One region of the Mesorhizobium sp. M0910 genome, then DNA from elsewhere that is predicted to be linked to it. Evidence: predicted binding sites of a transcription regulator. Region 1 holds the regulator's gene; each other region holds the start of a gene.
The links. Region 1 encodes PhoB, which activates phosphate uptake and scavenging genes when phosphate is short. Its sites were predicted from a motif close to TGTCATNNANCTGTCAT; they were not measured.
Positions count from the first base shown of each region.

Region 2: phnC (phosphonate ABC transporter ATP-binding protein) is a predicted target of PhoB. The motif match lies at 2,498-2,514, and genes of this name have one in related genera.
Region 3: NKH78_RS29995 (RNA degradosome polyphosphate kinase) is a predicted target of PhoB. The motif match lies at 1,653-1,669, and genes of this name have one in related genera.

Region 1 is NZ_JAMYNZ010000007.1:254,532-258,878, forward strand. Features, by position in the region: gene pstA (phosphate ABC transporter permease PstA) at 1-609, shown strand, start outside; gene pstB (phosphate ABC transporter ATP-binding protein PstB) at 606-1,409, shown strand; gene phoU (phosphate signaling complex protein PhoU) at 1,442-2,149, shown strand; gene phoB (phosphate regulon transcriptional regulator PhoB) at 2,166-2,855, shown strand; gene NKH78_RS19530 (ROK family protein) at 2,865-4,109, opposite strand.
Region 2 is NZ_JAMYNZ010000001.1:740,285-744,631, forward strand. Features, by position in the region: gene NKH78_RS03630 (alpha-D-ribose 1-methylphosphonate 5-phosphate C-P-lyase PhnJ) at 1-279, shown strand, start outside; gene phnK (phosphonate C-P lyase system protein PhnK) at 276-1,052, shown strand; gene phnL (phosphonate C-P lyase system protein PhnL) at 1,055-1,762, shown strand; gene NKH78_RS03645 (DapH/DapD/GlmU-related protein) at 1,759-2,376, shown strand; gene phnC (phosphonate ABC transporter ATP-binding protein) at 2,596-3,444, shown strand; gene phnD (phosphonate ABC transporter substrate-binding protein) at 3,533-4,347, shown strand, end outside.
Region 3 is NZ_JAMYNZ010000020.1:24,666-29,012, reverse strand. Features, by position in the region: gene NKH78_RS30010 (TIGR02117 family protein) at 1-79, shown strand, start outside; gene NKH78_RS30005 (FAD-dependent monooxygenase) at 95-1,327, opposite strand; gene NKH78_RS30000 (zinc-finger domain-containing protein) at 1,347-1,592, opposite strand; gene NKH78_RS29995 (RNA degradosome polyphosphate kinase) at 1,742-3,943, shown strand; gene ppx (exopolyphosphatase) at 3,943-4,347, shown strand, end outside.

The DNA of each region.
Region 1 (4,347 bases):
GTCGTCGGCACGCCGATCGGCGTGCTGGCGGGAACCTACATGGCCGAGTATGGACGCTTTTCGCGCATCACCACCGTCGTCCGCTTCATCAACGACATCCTGTTGTCGGCGCCGTCGATCATCATCGGCTTGTTCGTCTATGAATTGATGGTGCGGCCAATGGGACATTTCTCGGCCATTGCCGGCGCCGTGGCGCTTGCCATCCTGGTCATTCCGGTGGTCGTGCGCACCACTGAAGACATGCTCAACCTGGTGCCGAACGCGTTGCGTGAAGCCGGTGCCGCGATCGGCGCGCCACGCTGGGTGGTGATCCGTTCGGTCGCCTACCGCGCCGCATTGTCCGGCATCGTCACCGGCATATTGCTGGCGATAGCACGCATTTCCGGCGAGACGGCGCCGCTGCTTTTCACCGCGCTCAACAACCAGTTCTGGAGCAGCAATATCAACGCGCCGATGGCCAGCCTGCCGGTGACCATCTTCCAGTTCGCTCTCAGCCCTTACGAGGAATGGCAGCAACTGGCGTGGACCGGCGCACTCATAATCACCCTGACGGTTCTGGGCTTGAGCATCCTCGCCCGCAGCCTTACCGGACGCAGAGAGGACAGATGACACAGATGTTGTCCCCAGACATGACGATGACCGAAACGGTCACCGAGAAGACGAAGATCGAGGTCAAGAACCTCAACTTCTACTACGGCCAGAGTAAGGCGCTGAAGGACATCAGCCTGTCGCTGCCCGAGCGCAGCGTCACAGCCTTCATCGGCCCTTCGGGTTGCGGGAAATCGACGCTGCTGCGCGTCTTCAACCGCATCTACGAGCTCTACCCGAAACAGACCGCCGAGGGCCAGGTGCTGCTCGACGGCAAGAACATTCTCGACCGGTCGCAGGATCTCAACCTCCTCAGGACAAAGATCGGCATGGTGTTCCAGAAGCCGACGCCGTTCCCGATGTCGATCTACGAGAACATAGCATTCGGCGTCAGGCTCTACGAGAATCTCGGCAAGTCCGAGATGGACGGCCGCGTCGAGCAAGCGTTGAAGCGGGCCGCGCTGTGGAGCGAGGTCAAGGACAAGCTAAACGCCAGCGGGTTGAGCCTGTCCGGTGGCCAGCAGCAGCGGCTCTGCATCGCGCGCACCGTGGCAGTGAAGCCGGAAGTCATTCTGCTCGACGAACCGGCTTCGGCCCTCGACCCGCTGTCGACGGCCAAGATCGAGGAACTGATCGACGAGTTGCAAGCCGACTACACGATCGTCATCGTCACCCACAACATGCAGCAAGCGGCGCGCGTGTCGCGCCAGACCGCCTTCATGTATCTGGGTGAACTGGTCGAGTTCGACCGGACTGAGAAGATCTTCACATCGCCCCGCGAGAAGCGCACGCAGGACTACATCACCGGCCGCTTCGGCTGAGCCGTTCCGATCATGCATATGAGGACAGGACCATGGGCGAACACACAGTCGCTTCTTTCGACGAGGATCTCGAGCAGATCAGTAAGCTGATCCGCGACATGGCCGACCTCGCCGGTTCGATGGTCGGCGGGGCGACCAAGGCCCTGTTGAATTCCGACAACGTGCTGGCGCAGCGCGTCGTCTCCGACGACGCCATCATGGACGCGCGTCAACGCGAACTGGACGATCGCGCCATCACCCTGATCGCCAAGCGCCAGCCAATGGCTCACGATCTGCGCCATGTCGTCGGAGCGATCCGCATGGCCGGCGACCTCGAACGCATCGGCGACCTTGCCAAGAATATCGCCAAGCGTGTGAGCGCGGTCGGCCTCAGCGTCACGCCGCGCGACCTATCGCATTCCATCGATGCGATGGCGCAGCTGGTGCTCATCCAGGTGCAGGGCGTCATCGAGGAATATGCCGCAGGCGATGCGGCCGCGTTGGCCAAGCTGCGCGCCGCCGACGAGCGTATCGACGTCAAATACACGTCCGTGTTCCGCGAGCTGTTAACCTACATGATGGAAGATCCGCGCAACATCACCGCTTGCACGCATCTGCTGTTCTGCGCCAAGAATCTCGAGCGGATCGGCGACCATGTCACCAACATCGCCGAGAATGCGTATTATGTGCTGACCGGCGAGCAATTGCCCGTCAATCGTCCGAAGCAGGACGAAACGACAATGTCCGCGCCGGTGACATGATGGGGGTGCCCAGCCGATGATCGCACCACGCATAATGGTGGTGGAGGACGAGGAGCCGTTGGGCGTGCTGCTCCGCTACAATCTCGAATCCGAAGGCTACCAGGTCGAGGTGGTGACACGCGGCGACGAAGCCGAGATCCGTTTGCAGGAAAATGTGCCCGACCTTCTGGTGCTCGACTGGATGATACCGGCGGTTTCCGGCATCGAGCTCTGCCGCAGGTTGCGCGTGCGCCCCGAAACCGAGCGGCTGCCGATCATCATGCTGACCGCGCGCGGCGAGGAGAGCGACCGGGTGCGCGGTCTTTCGACCGGCGCCGACGACTATCTGGTCAAACCGTTTTCGACGCCGGAATTCATGGCCAGGGTCAAGGCGCTGCTGCGGCGCGCCAAGCCGGAAGTGCTGTCCAGCGTGTTGAAGGTCGGCGACATCGTGCTCGATCGCGAATCGCACAGGGTCTATCGCAAGAAGAGCGAGATCCGGCTCGGGCCGACCGAATTCCGACTGCTCGAGTTCATGATGCGGCATCCGGGCCGCGTCTTCTCGCGTAGCCAGTTGCTCGATAATGTCTGGGGCGAGACGATCTACATCGACGAACGCACCGTCGACGTCCATGTCGGGCGGCTGCGCAAAGCCGTCAATAACGGCCGCATGCCGGATGTCATCCGCACCATCCGCGGTGCCGGCTATGCGATCAGGGAAGATTGACCCGCCTGGTCAGGCGACGTTCTTTCTGACGCCGGGCCTCATTTGCGCGCCCGGCGCGAAAATCTCCTGGTCGACGAAGCTTAACGCCCGCATCGCGCAGCCTTCGCGGATCAGCGGCAATTCGTTCGGCTCGGTATCGAAGGAGATCGAGCCCGAGTGCTGGCCGCCGGCGGTCTGGGCGATTGCCTTGCGCAAGGCCGGCTCGATCAGATCGAAGGCAGCGGCACTGGCGCCGACCATCGCGACCGGTGCCGGATCGATCAGCGCGAACAGCGAGCCGAGACCGAAACCCAGCGCTTCGCCGGCCTTGCGGTAGGCCTCGCGTTCCGGCCCATCCTTCTCGCGCGCGCGGGCGGCCAGCGCGCGCATGTCGGCGTCGCTGACGTCGGCGATAGGTTCGCTGTCTTCGCTCATCTGCCTGGCGTTGCGCCAGATGGCATAGTTGCCGGCATAGGCTTCGATGCAGCCGCGCCGCCCGCAACGGCAGAGCGCGCCGCCCGGACGATGGATCATGTGGCCAAATTCGCCGCCCGAGGAATGCGTCCCGGTGAACAGTTCGCCCTTCAGCACAAGCCCCATACCGATGCCATGCGAAAGCAGGATGGCGATGAAGTCGTCGCGATAGCGATCCGGATTGCGCCAGCGCAAAGCCACCGCCATCATATTGCAGTCGTTCTCCACCGTGGCCGGGATGCCGAATTCGTCCTCCAGCATGTCGGCAAAGGCGATGTCGGTCTGCGGCGTGATCGGCGACCACAGCATGGCGCGTGCAGGGGAGTCGGTAATGCCCTGAATCGCCAGGGCGATGCGGGCGACACTGCGGACGTCAAGGTCTGGGTCCTCAAGCCGGCGCCGGACGATGGCCATGCATTCGCGGATCAGCTCGTCGCGCGGCATGGTCAGCGTGTCCAGCCGGCGCTGTTCCTCGGCGACCACCTGTCCCGCATAGTCGATAATGGCGGCCGACAGGAAATTCAGTGACAACACCACGGTCAGCACCGCCGCCGCTTCCGGGTTGAGGGCGAGGCCGACCTGTGGACGACCGCGTTTCAACGAAACGGGCTCACTTGCCTTGCTCTCGGCGAGGATGCCTTCCCGTATCAGGTCGGAGGAGATCGCCGATATGGTTGAATGACTGAGGCCGGTGGTGGCTGCGATCTCCGTACGCGATGGCTGGCCGGCCCGGCGCACCGCCGAGATCACCATCGCCCGGTTGCGCCGGCGCAAATCGTCATGGCGGATTCCGACCGACATCGTTTTGCTTTCCTCCCGGTTGCCGCGGCCGCTCATGAACCGGAAGCCGTCGGTAATGTCCGACAAATAGTGTCGGATGCGGCAAATAGTGTCAGATGCAGGTGGCGCTGTCATCGTTTATTCCGACGCTCGAAAAAACTCGCACAGTCATCAAAATCCATCAGAATCGATGTTGACAGCAGCCGGAGATCGGGCCAGTATTTTTTCGAGGCTCGAAAAAATTAGAGCTTCTAAGCTG
Region 2 (4,347 bases), on a different contig from region 1:
GGCCGCGAAAAGCGCATCTATGCACTGCCGCCCTTCACCGATGTGGTCAGCCTCGACTTCGAGGACCATCCGTTCGAGGTGCAGACCTTCGACCAGCCCTGCGCACTGTGCGCGGCCGAGAACGTCTATCTCGACGAAGTTATCCTCGACGACCATGGCGGCCACATGTTCGTCTGCTCCGACACCGATCATTGCGAGAAGCGGCGGGCCGAAGGCCATCGCGGCCATCTTGCGCCCGAAATCCCTCTTGCCCTGGAAAAAACGGAGCCGGCGCAATGACGGACGAACCGCTGCTGCGCGTCTCTGCGCTGTCCAAATTCTACGGCTCGCGCGTCGGCTGCGAGAACGTCACCTTCGATCTGTGGCCGGGCGAAGTGCTGGCTGTCGTCGGCGAATCCGGTTCCGGCAAGACGACTTTGCTCAACTGCCTGTCGACAAGGCTACTGCCCAGCTCCGGCACCGCCAGCTACCGCATGCGCGATGGCCAATTCCGCGAGCTCTACCGCATGAGCGAGGCCGAGCGCCGCTTTTTGATGCGCACCGACTGGGGCTTTGTCCACCAGAACCCCGCCGATGGTCTGCGCATGACGGTGTCGGCCGGCGCCAATGTCGGCGAGCGGCTGATGGCGGTCGGCGACCGCCACTACGGAAAAATCCGAGCCACGGCGGTCGACTGGCTGTCGCGCGTCGAGATCGACGAAGACCGCATCGACGACGAGCCGCGCGCCTTTTCCGGCGGCATGCGCCAGCGCCTGCAGATCGCCCGCAACCTCGTTACCGGCCCACGGCTGGTGTTCATGGACGAGCCGACCGGTGGTCTCGACGTGTCGGTGCAGGCACGTCTGCTCGATCTGCTGCGCGGGCTGGTCACCGATCTCGGCCTGGCGGCGATCGTCGTCACCCACGATCTCGCGGTGGCGCGGCTGTTGTCGCAGCGCATGATGGTGATGAAGGACGGCCGCGTCGTCGAAAGCGACCTCACCGACCGCGTCCTCGACGATCCGCGCGCGCCCTACACCCAGCTTCTCGTTTCTTCCATTCTGCAGGTGTGACTATGGCAACCCCCCTCGTCGTCTCCGATGTCGCCAAGAGCTTCACCATGCATCTGCGCGACGGCATCAAATTGCCGGTGGTTGCCGGCGTCTCGTTCGCGATCAGGGCCGGCGAATGCGCCGTGCTCGGCGGCCCGTCCGGGGCCGGCAAGAGCTCGATCCTGAAAATGCTCTACGGCAATTATGCCGCCGACGAAGGCCAGATCATCGTCCAGCACGAGGGCGGGCTGATCGATCTCGCCGCGGCCAGCCCGCGCACCGTGCTTGCCGTCCGCCGGCTTACCATCGGCTATGTCAGCCAGTTCCTGCGCACCGTGCCGCGTGTCTCGGCGCTCGATGTCGTCGCCGAGCCGCTGGTCGAGCGCGGCGAGGAGCGTGAGGTCGCGCGCGGCAAGGCACGTGCCTTGCTGGCGCAGCTGAACCTGCCGGAAAAACTCTGGGCGCTGCCGCCGGCGACGTTCTCCGGCGGCGAACAGCAGCGCGTCAACATCGCGCGCGGCTTCATCACCGAGCATCCGATCCTGCTGCTAGACGAGCCGACCGCCTCGCTCGACGCAAGGAACCGCGACGTCGTGATTTCCCTGATCGCCGCCAAGAAGGCGGCGGGCGTCGCTTTGCTCGGCATCTTCCATGATCACGACGTGCGTGAGGCGGTCGCCGACCGCGTCATCGACGTGACCGCCTTCGCCGCCGGAAAAATCGCCGCATGACCAGGAAACTGTCGGAGGCACCGCTGATCCACGAGACGGCGCAAGTCGAGAACTCGACGCTTGGCCGCTGGACGGAGATCGCCGAGCGCTGCCGGGTTTCCGAAAGCACGCTCGGCGACTATTCCTACATGATGCAGGACTGCGGCGTCTGGTGCGTGACGATCGGCAAATTCGCCAACATCGCCGCCAGCGTGCGCATCAATGCCACCAACCACCCGACCTGGCGGCCGACGCTGCACCATTTCACCTATCGCGCTTCGGACTATTGGGACGACGCCGAGCACGAAAGCGAATTCTTCGCCCAGCGCCGCGCCAAGCGCGTCACCATCGGCCACGACACCTGGCTCGGCCACGGCTCGACTATCCTGCCCGGCGTCACCGTCGGCGACGGCGCGGCGGTCGGCGCCGGCGCGGTGGTGTCGAAGGACGTCGCGCCCTACACCATCGTCGCCGGCGTACCGGCCAAGCCGATCCGCGAACGCTTCGACCGCCGCACCGCGGAGCGCTACCAGGCGCTCGCCTGGTGGGACTGGGACCACGCTCGGCTGCGCGCCGCGCTCGAAGACTTTCGGGAACTGTCGGCGGAGGCTTTCCTGGAGAAGTATGGCGGCTAAGGGTCGTGAAATGGTGAAGGGGGCAGCGGACAGGTTTCGAGGCTCAGGAAAGCCTTTCTTGTCACCATTCACCATTCGAGCCTCTCGTGCTGGATTGGCCGCGCCGCTCCAGGCTGTGGGCAGTAACAAAACTGACATCGTTCCGACACCGCAGGTTCATGCGGCTGCGCTAGCGAGGGTCAACAGACCTTCAATTGCGATTGGACTGGAGCCTGCACCATGTCAGCTACGCTCGAAATCCGCGGCGTCACCCGCCGGTTCGGCAAGAACACCGCCGTCAGCAATGTCGACATCGCGATCCCGCACGGTCAGATGGTCGGCATCATCGGCCGTTCCGGCGCCGGCAAATCGACGCTTCTGCGCATGATCAACCGCCTCATCGATCCCAGCCAGGGATCCATCCTGTTCGACGGCGTCGAAGTCTCCGGGTTGCGCGGCTCGCCGCTCCGGCGATGGCAGCGCGACTGCGCCATGATCTTCCAGCAGTTCAATCTGGTGCCGCGCCTGGACGTGCTGACCAATGTGCTGCTCGGCCGGCTCAACCACCGCTCGACGCTGTCCAACCTGTTCGGCATGTTCTCGCGCAGTGAATGCGCCGAGGCTGTTGCCGCCCTTGAGCGTCTCGACATCGCCCGCACCGTACTGCAGCCCGCCGGCACGCTTTCCGGCGGCCAGCAGCAGCGCGTTGCTATTGCGCGTGCCATGATGCAGCAGCCGAAGGTGCTGTTGGCGGACGAGCCGATCGCCTCGCTCGATCCGCTCAACGCCAAGGTGGTGATGGATTCGCTGCAGGACATCAATTTGCGCGAAGGCATCACCGTCATCACAAATCTGCATACGCTTGATACGGCCCGCAACTATTGCAACCGTATCATCGGCATGGCCGCCGGCAAGGTTGTCTTCGACGGCCCGCCCGAAGACCTCAACCGGGAGGCCGTGCGCATGGTCTACGGCGCCGACAGCAATGGCGGCGAAATCTCCGAGGCCATCACCTCGACCAGCGTCGCCATCAAACAGAAAATCGCTGCATCCGCCGGACCGCTCGAGCCCGTATTCCCTGGCTACTGAGAACGGCCTGATCGCCCGCCCGCGTCAAAGGCACTCGTCAAAAGTTCGAACGCTCCGGCGCGAAGCCGGAACCAACAGGAGAGAGATAATGTTCAGGAAGATGGTTTTTGGCGCGGTTTCATTGCTCGCCATCGCAACAAGTGCCGCTCACGCCCAGGATATCGAGGAATTCCGCATCGGCATCCTTGGTGGTGAAAATGAAGCGGACCGGCTGCGCAACTTTCAGTGCCTCGCCGATCACCTGAAGTCCGAATTCGGCTTCGAGAAGGTCTCGCTGTTCCCGGCCGCCGACTATGACGGGGTGATCCAGGGCCTGCTCGGCGGCACCCTCGATTTCGCCGAGCTTGGCGCGTCAGGCTATGCCAGCGTCTACCTCAAGGATCCAAACGCCGTGACCCCGATCCTCACCACCCAGCAGACCGACGGCGCGACCGGCTATTATTCGATCGGCCTGGCGCTGAAGTCGTCCGGCATCACCGACATCAAGTCGGCAAAGGGCAAGAAGCTCGGCTATGCCGACCCGGATTCGACCTCCGGTTATCTGATCCCGCTGACCCAAATCCCGAAGGACACCGGCGCCTCGAACGAAACCTTCTTCGCCTCGACCCAGTTCAATGGCGGCCACGAGAACAACCTCCTCGCCGTTCGCGACGGCAAGGTCGATGTTGCGGTTGACGACTCCTCGGGCATTGGCGACTTCAAGAACGGCTACACCTCCGGCACCTTCCACAAGGAAGTCGCCAAGGGCGCCGTCGACCCCAACGATTTCGTCGAAGTCTGGCGCTCCGGCTTGATCCCGAACGGCCCGCTGGTCGTGCGCACCGCACTCGGCGGCGATATGAGCGCCAAGCTCGCCAACTTCTTCACCAGCCTGCCGGCCAAGGACAAGCCTTGCTTCGAGGC
Region 3 (4,347 bases), on a different contig from region 1:
GCGCACCGCCGGCCTGCGCACCGGCTGGTGGAACCCGCTGCCGGCCTCGCTTAGCCTGTCGATGCGGCTTTACAATTGACAAGGCTCCGATGACTTAGGACCGCCGAGCGTCCGCCCGCCAGCCATAGAGCCAGTCCAGATCAGCGGCGAGTTTTTCGGGTGAGCGCATCGCCAGGAACAGGTTGCGGGCCATCGCCACCGGCCCGGCCGCATGCCAGGCGAGGCGGTTGAGGGCGCCGCGGCGGGCGACCTGGGATACGCGCGGCCGCCGCGCCTGTTCCCAGGCGACAAGCGCGCTGCTGAGGTCGGCAGGCGAGCTGGCAACGAAACCGGCAAGGGTTACCGTGTCTTCGATCGCCATCGCCGCTCCCTGTGCGGCAAACGGCGTCATCGCATGCGCCGCATCGCCAATCAGCGCTATGCCCTCCGGCGTCGTCCACCGCCGCTGCTCGACGGTATGGATCGGCCATGCCGTCCATGGCGCGGCCTCGCTCGCCAGACGGACCAGCGCCGGCGCGGTACCGCGCATGGCGTTGGCGAGGATGGCGGGGTCGGCATGCCCCGACCAGTTCTCGGCGATGCGCTCGCCCTTGGTGAAGGCCGCGAGGTTGAAGACCGCGCCACGGCTGACCGGATAGGCGACCATATGGAAGCCTGGATAGAGGAATGCGGTAACGCAATCGGGCGCTCCGATCACCCTGAAGGCTTGTCCGGCGAGGCTGTCCGCGGCCACCGTTGCGCGCCAGGCAAGCTCGCCCGAGAAGCGGCTTCTCCGGAAATCGGCCGCCTTGCGGGCGAGCGTTTCTCGCACCGACGACCAGACGCCATCGGCTCCGACCAGCAACGATCCTTCGGCTTCGATGGTCGTGCCGGCAATCTCGACTGTTGCGGTGATGCCATTCGGTCCGGTTGCGACGCCGCCGACGCGGGCACCAGTGACAAGCTCGACCTCGGAGCGCTCGGCTATCCGCGCCATCAGCGCTGACTGCAGGTCGGCGCGGTGGGCGACGAGATAGGGTGCTCCCCAGCGCGTTTCAGCCGCCTGGCCAAGCGGTACGCGCGCCAGCTCGCGCAGCGTGACGGCATCCTTCAGCACGACCGCCTCCGGCCGCACCGCCGTCGGCAGCAGCCGATCGAGTAGGCCGAATTGTCGAAGGATGCATGTCGCGTTGGGTGAAAGCTGGATGCCGGCACCGGCAGCCTCGAGGTGCTGCGCCTGTTCGAACAGTTTTGTCCGATAGCCGCGCTCGGCGAAGGCCAGTGCCACGGTCAGTCCGGCGACGCCCGCCCCGGCGATGACCACCTGCCGGGACTGCGTTTCTCGCATCAGGCTTGTCGCGGAAGAATCAGGCGGCCTGGTCGATATAGAGGCAGCCCGGCGGCTGCGTTTCCAATGCCTTCAGCTTGGGCGAATAGCGATAGAGCGTCGAGCAATAGGGGCAGACTTTTTCATTGTCGTCGCCCATATCGAGAAATACATGCGGGTGGTCGAAAGGCGGATTGGCGCCGGTGCACATGAATTCCTTGACGCCGATGTCGATTGCCGGATAGCCCGCATCGTTCTGGAAATGGGGAATGGAACCGCCTGCCATCGTCGTCTCCTGATCTTGTCGATTGCATCTGGATCATAACCCATCTCTTTGCAAGATCGATGAAATGAAACTGTCGCAAAAGCCTGTCAGAGGATAAGTTAAGCCGGTTAAGGCTGTGGTCGTCGAACGGTGTGGGAAGAGCGGAAACCATGAACGAACTGAAGCCGGTGCAGAGCGAATTCATCACCGTCGAGGCGGCGAGCCGCGAAGGCGGCAACCCCGACCGCTTCGTCAACCGCGAGTTTTCCTGGCTGCAATTCAACCGGCGCGTGCTCGAAGAATCGCTGAACGCCAATCATCCGCTGCTCGAGCGCGTTCGCTTCCTGTCGATATCGGCAGCCAATCTCGACGAGTTCTTCATGGTCCGCGTCGCCGGTCTTGCCGGCCAGGTGCGCGAGGGCATCGTGCTGAAGAGCCCGGATGGGCGCACTCCCGAGCAGCAGCTCGAACAATTGCTGCGCGAGGTCGAGCGCCTGCAGGAGGACCAGCAGAACAGCCTTTCGGCGCTGATGCTGCTGCTCGACAAACAAGGCATCGAAAGCATCACCCGCGATGCGCTGACCAAGGACGAGAAGACCTGGCTCGAGGACCATTTCCAGGAGCAGGTATTTCCGGTCCTGACCCCGCTGTCGATCGACCCGGCGCATCCGTTCCCGTTCATTCCCAACCTCGGTTTCTCGATGGCGCTGCAATTGCGCCACCGCAAGAACGGCGAGGAAATGAGCGCGCTTTTGCGCCTGCCGGTGGCGCTGAGGCGCTTCATCCGTTTGCCGGATCGCAAGCATCATGTCCGCTTCATTCCACTCGAAGAGGCGGTCAGTCTCTATATCGGCAAGCTGTTTCCCGGCTATGAGGTCAAGGGCTCCGGCACGTTCCGCATCATCCGCGACAGCGATATCGAGGTCGAGGAAGAATCAGAGGATCTGGTGCGGCTGTTCGAGACGGCGCTGAAGCGGCGACGCCGCGGCTCGGTCATCCGCATCGAGTTCGACAGGTCGATGCCGGCCGAATTGCGCGATTTCGTCGCCGGCGAGCTCGGCGTCTCGGCCAGCCGGATCAGCGTGCTCACCGGTCCGCTGGCGCTCAGCCAGATCTCGGAGATCGTCGCCGTCGCCCGCGACGATCTGAAGTTCACGCCTTACAATCCGCGCTTTCCCGAGCGCATCCGCGAGCATGGCGGCGACTGTTTTGCCGCGATCCGCGAGAAGGATATCATCGTCCACCACCCTTACGAATCCTTCGACGTGGTGGTGCAGTTTCTGCGCCAGGCAATGGCCGACCCGGAAGTGGTGGCGATCAAGCAGACGCTCTACCGCACCTCCAACGACAGCCCGATCGTACGGGCTTTGGTCGATGCGGCGGAAGCCGGCAAGTCGGTGACGGCGCTGGTCGAGCTCAAGGCGCGCTTCGACGAGGAGGCCAACATCCGCTGGGCGCGCGACCTCGAGCGCGCCGGCGTCCAGGTCGTCTTTGGCTTTCTCGAACTGAAGACCCACGCAAAGATGTCGCTGGTCGTGCGGCGCGAGGACGGCAGGCTGCGCAATTACGTGCATCTCGGCACCGGCAACTACCACCCGGTCACCGCCCGCATCTACACCGATCTGTCCTTCTTCACCACGGACCCGACAATCGCGCGCGATGTCGCCCAGTTGTTCAACTTCATCACCGGCTATGCCGAGCCGGCCGAGCAGATGCGGCTGGCCATCTCGCCGTTCACGCTGCGCGACCGCATCCTCCAGCACATTTCGGATGAGATCAGCCACGCGCTGGAGGGCAGACCGGCCCGCATCTGGATGAAGATGAACGCCTTGGTCGACCCGATCGTCATCGATGCCCTCTACGATGCCAGCCGCGCCGGCGTCGAGATCGATCTCGTCGTGCGCGGCATCTGCTGCCTGAGACCGCAGGTGCCCGGCCTATCGGAGAACATCAGGGTGAAGTCGATCGTCGGCCGCTTCCTCGAGCACAGCCGCATCTATTGCTTCGGCAACGGCCACGGCCTGCCCTCGGACGGGGCGATCGTCTATATCTCCTCGGCCGATTTGATGCCGCGGAATCTCGATCGCCGCGTCGAGACCATGGTGCCGATCACCAATCCAACTGTGCATGAGCAGGTGCTCGGCCAGATCATGCTCGGCAACATCATGGACAACCAGCAAAGTTTCGACGTATTGGCTGATGGAACCTCCCGGCGCGTCGTGCTGGAAGAGGGCGAGGAACCGTTCAACGCGCAGGAATATTTCATGACCAATCCGAGCCTGTCCGGACGGGGCGATGCGTTGAAGTCGCATGCGCCCAAGCGCATCGCGCAGTTCAAACGCCGCAAGAAACAGAACGCAGCGACGGGCTGATGATTTCAGCGTCCCAGGGCCGGCTCCAGGACCGCCGACCGCTGTCCATCATCGATATCGGGTCGAACTCGATCCGTCTTGTGATCTATGAGGGGCTGGCGCGCTCGCCGACCTTGCTGTTCAACGAAAAGATGCTGGCGGGCCTCGGCCGCGGCATCGTTTCGACCGGAAAGCTCGATCCCGAGGCGGTGACTCGTTCGATGGAAGAGTTCCGCCGCTTCCGCGCGCTCTCCGACCAGGCCGGCGCCGAGCGCATGTATGTGCTGGCGACCGCCGCCGCTCGTGAGGCGGTCAACGGCCCCGACTTCATCCACCGCGCCGAGGATGTGCTCAGGACCGAGATCCAGGTGCTGAGCGGCCGCGAGGAAGCTCATTATTCAGCACTCGGCGTCATCTCCGGTTTC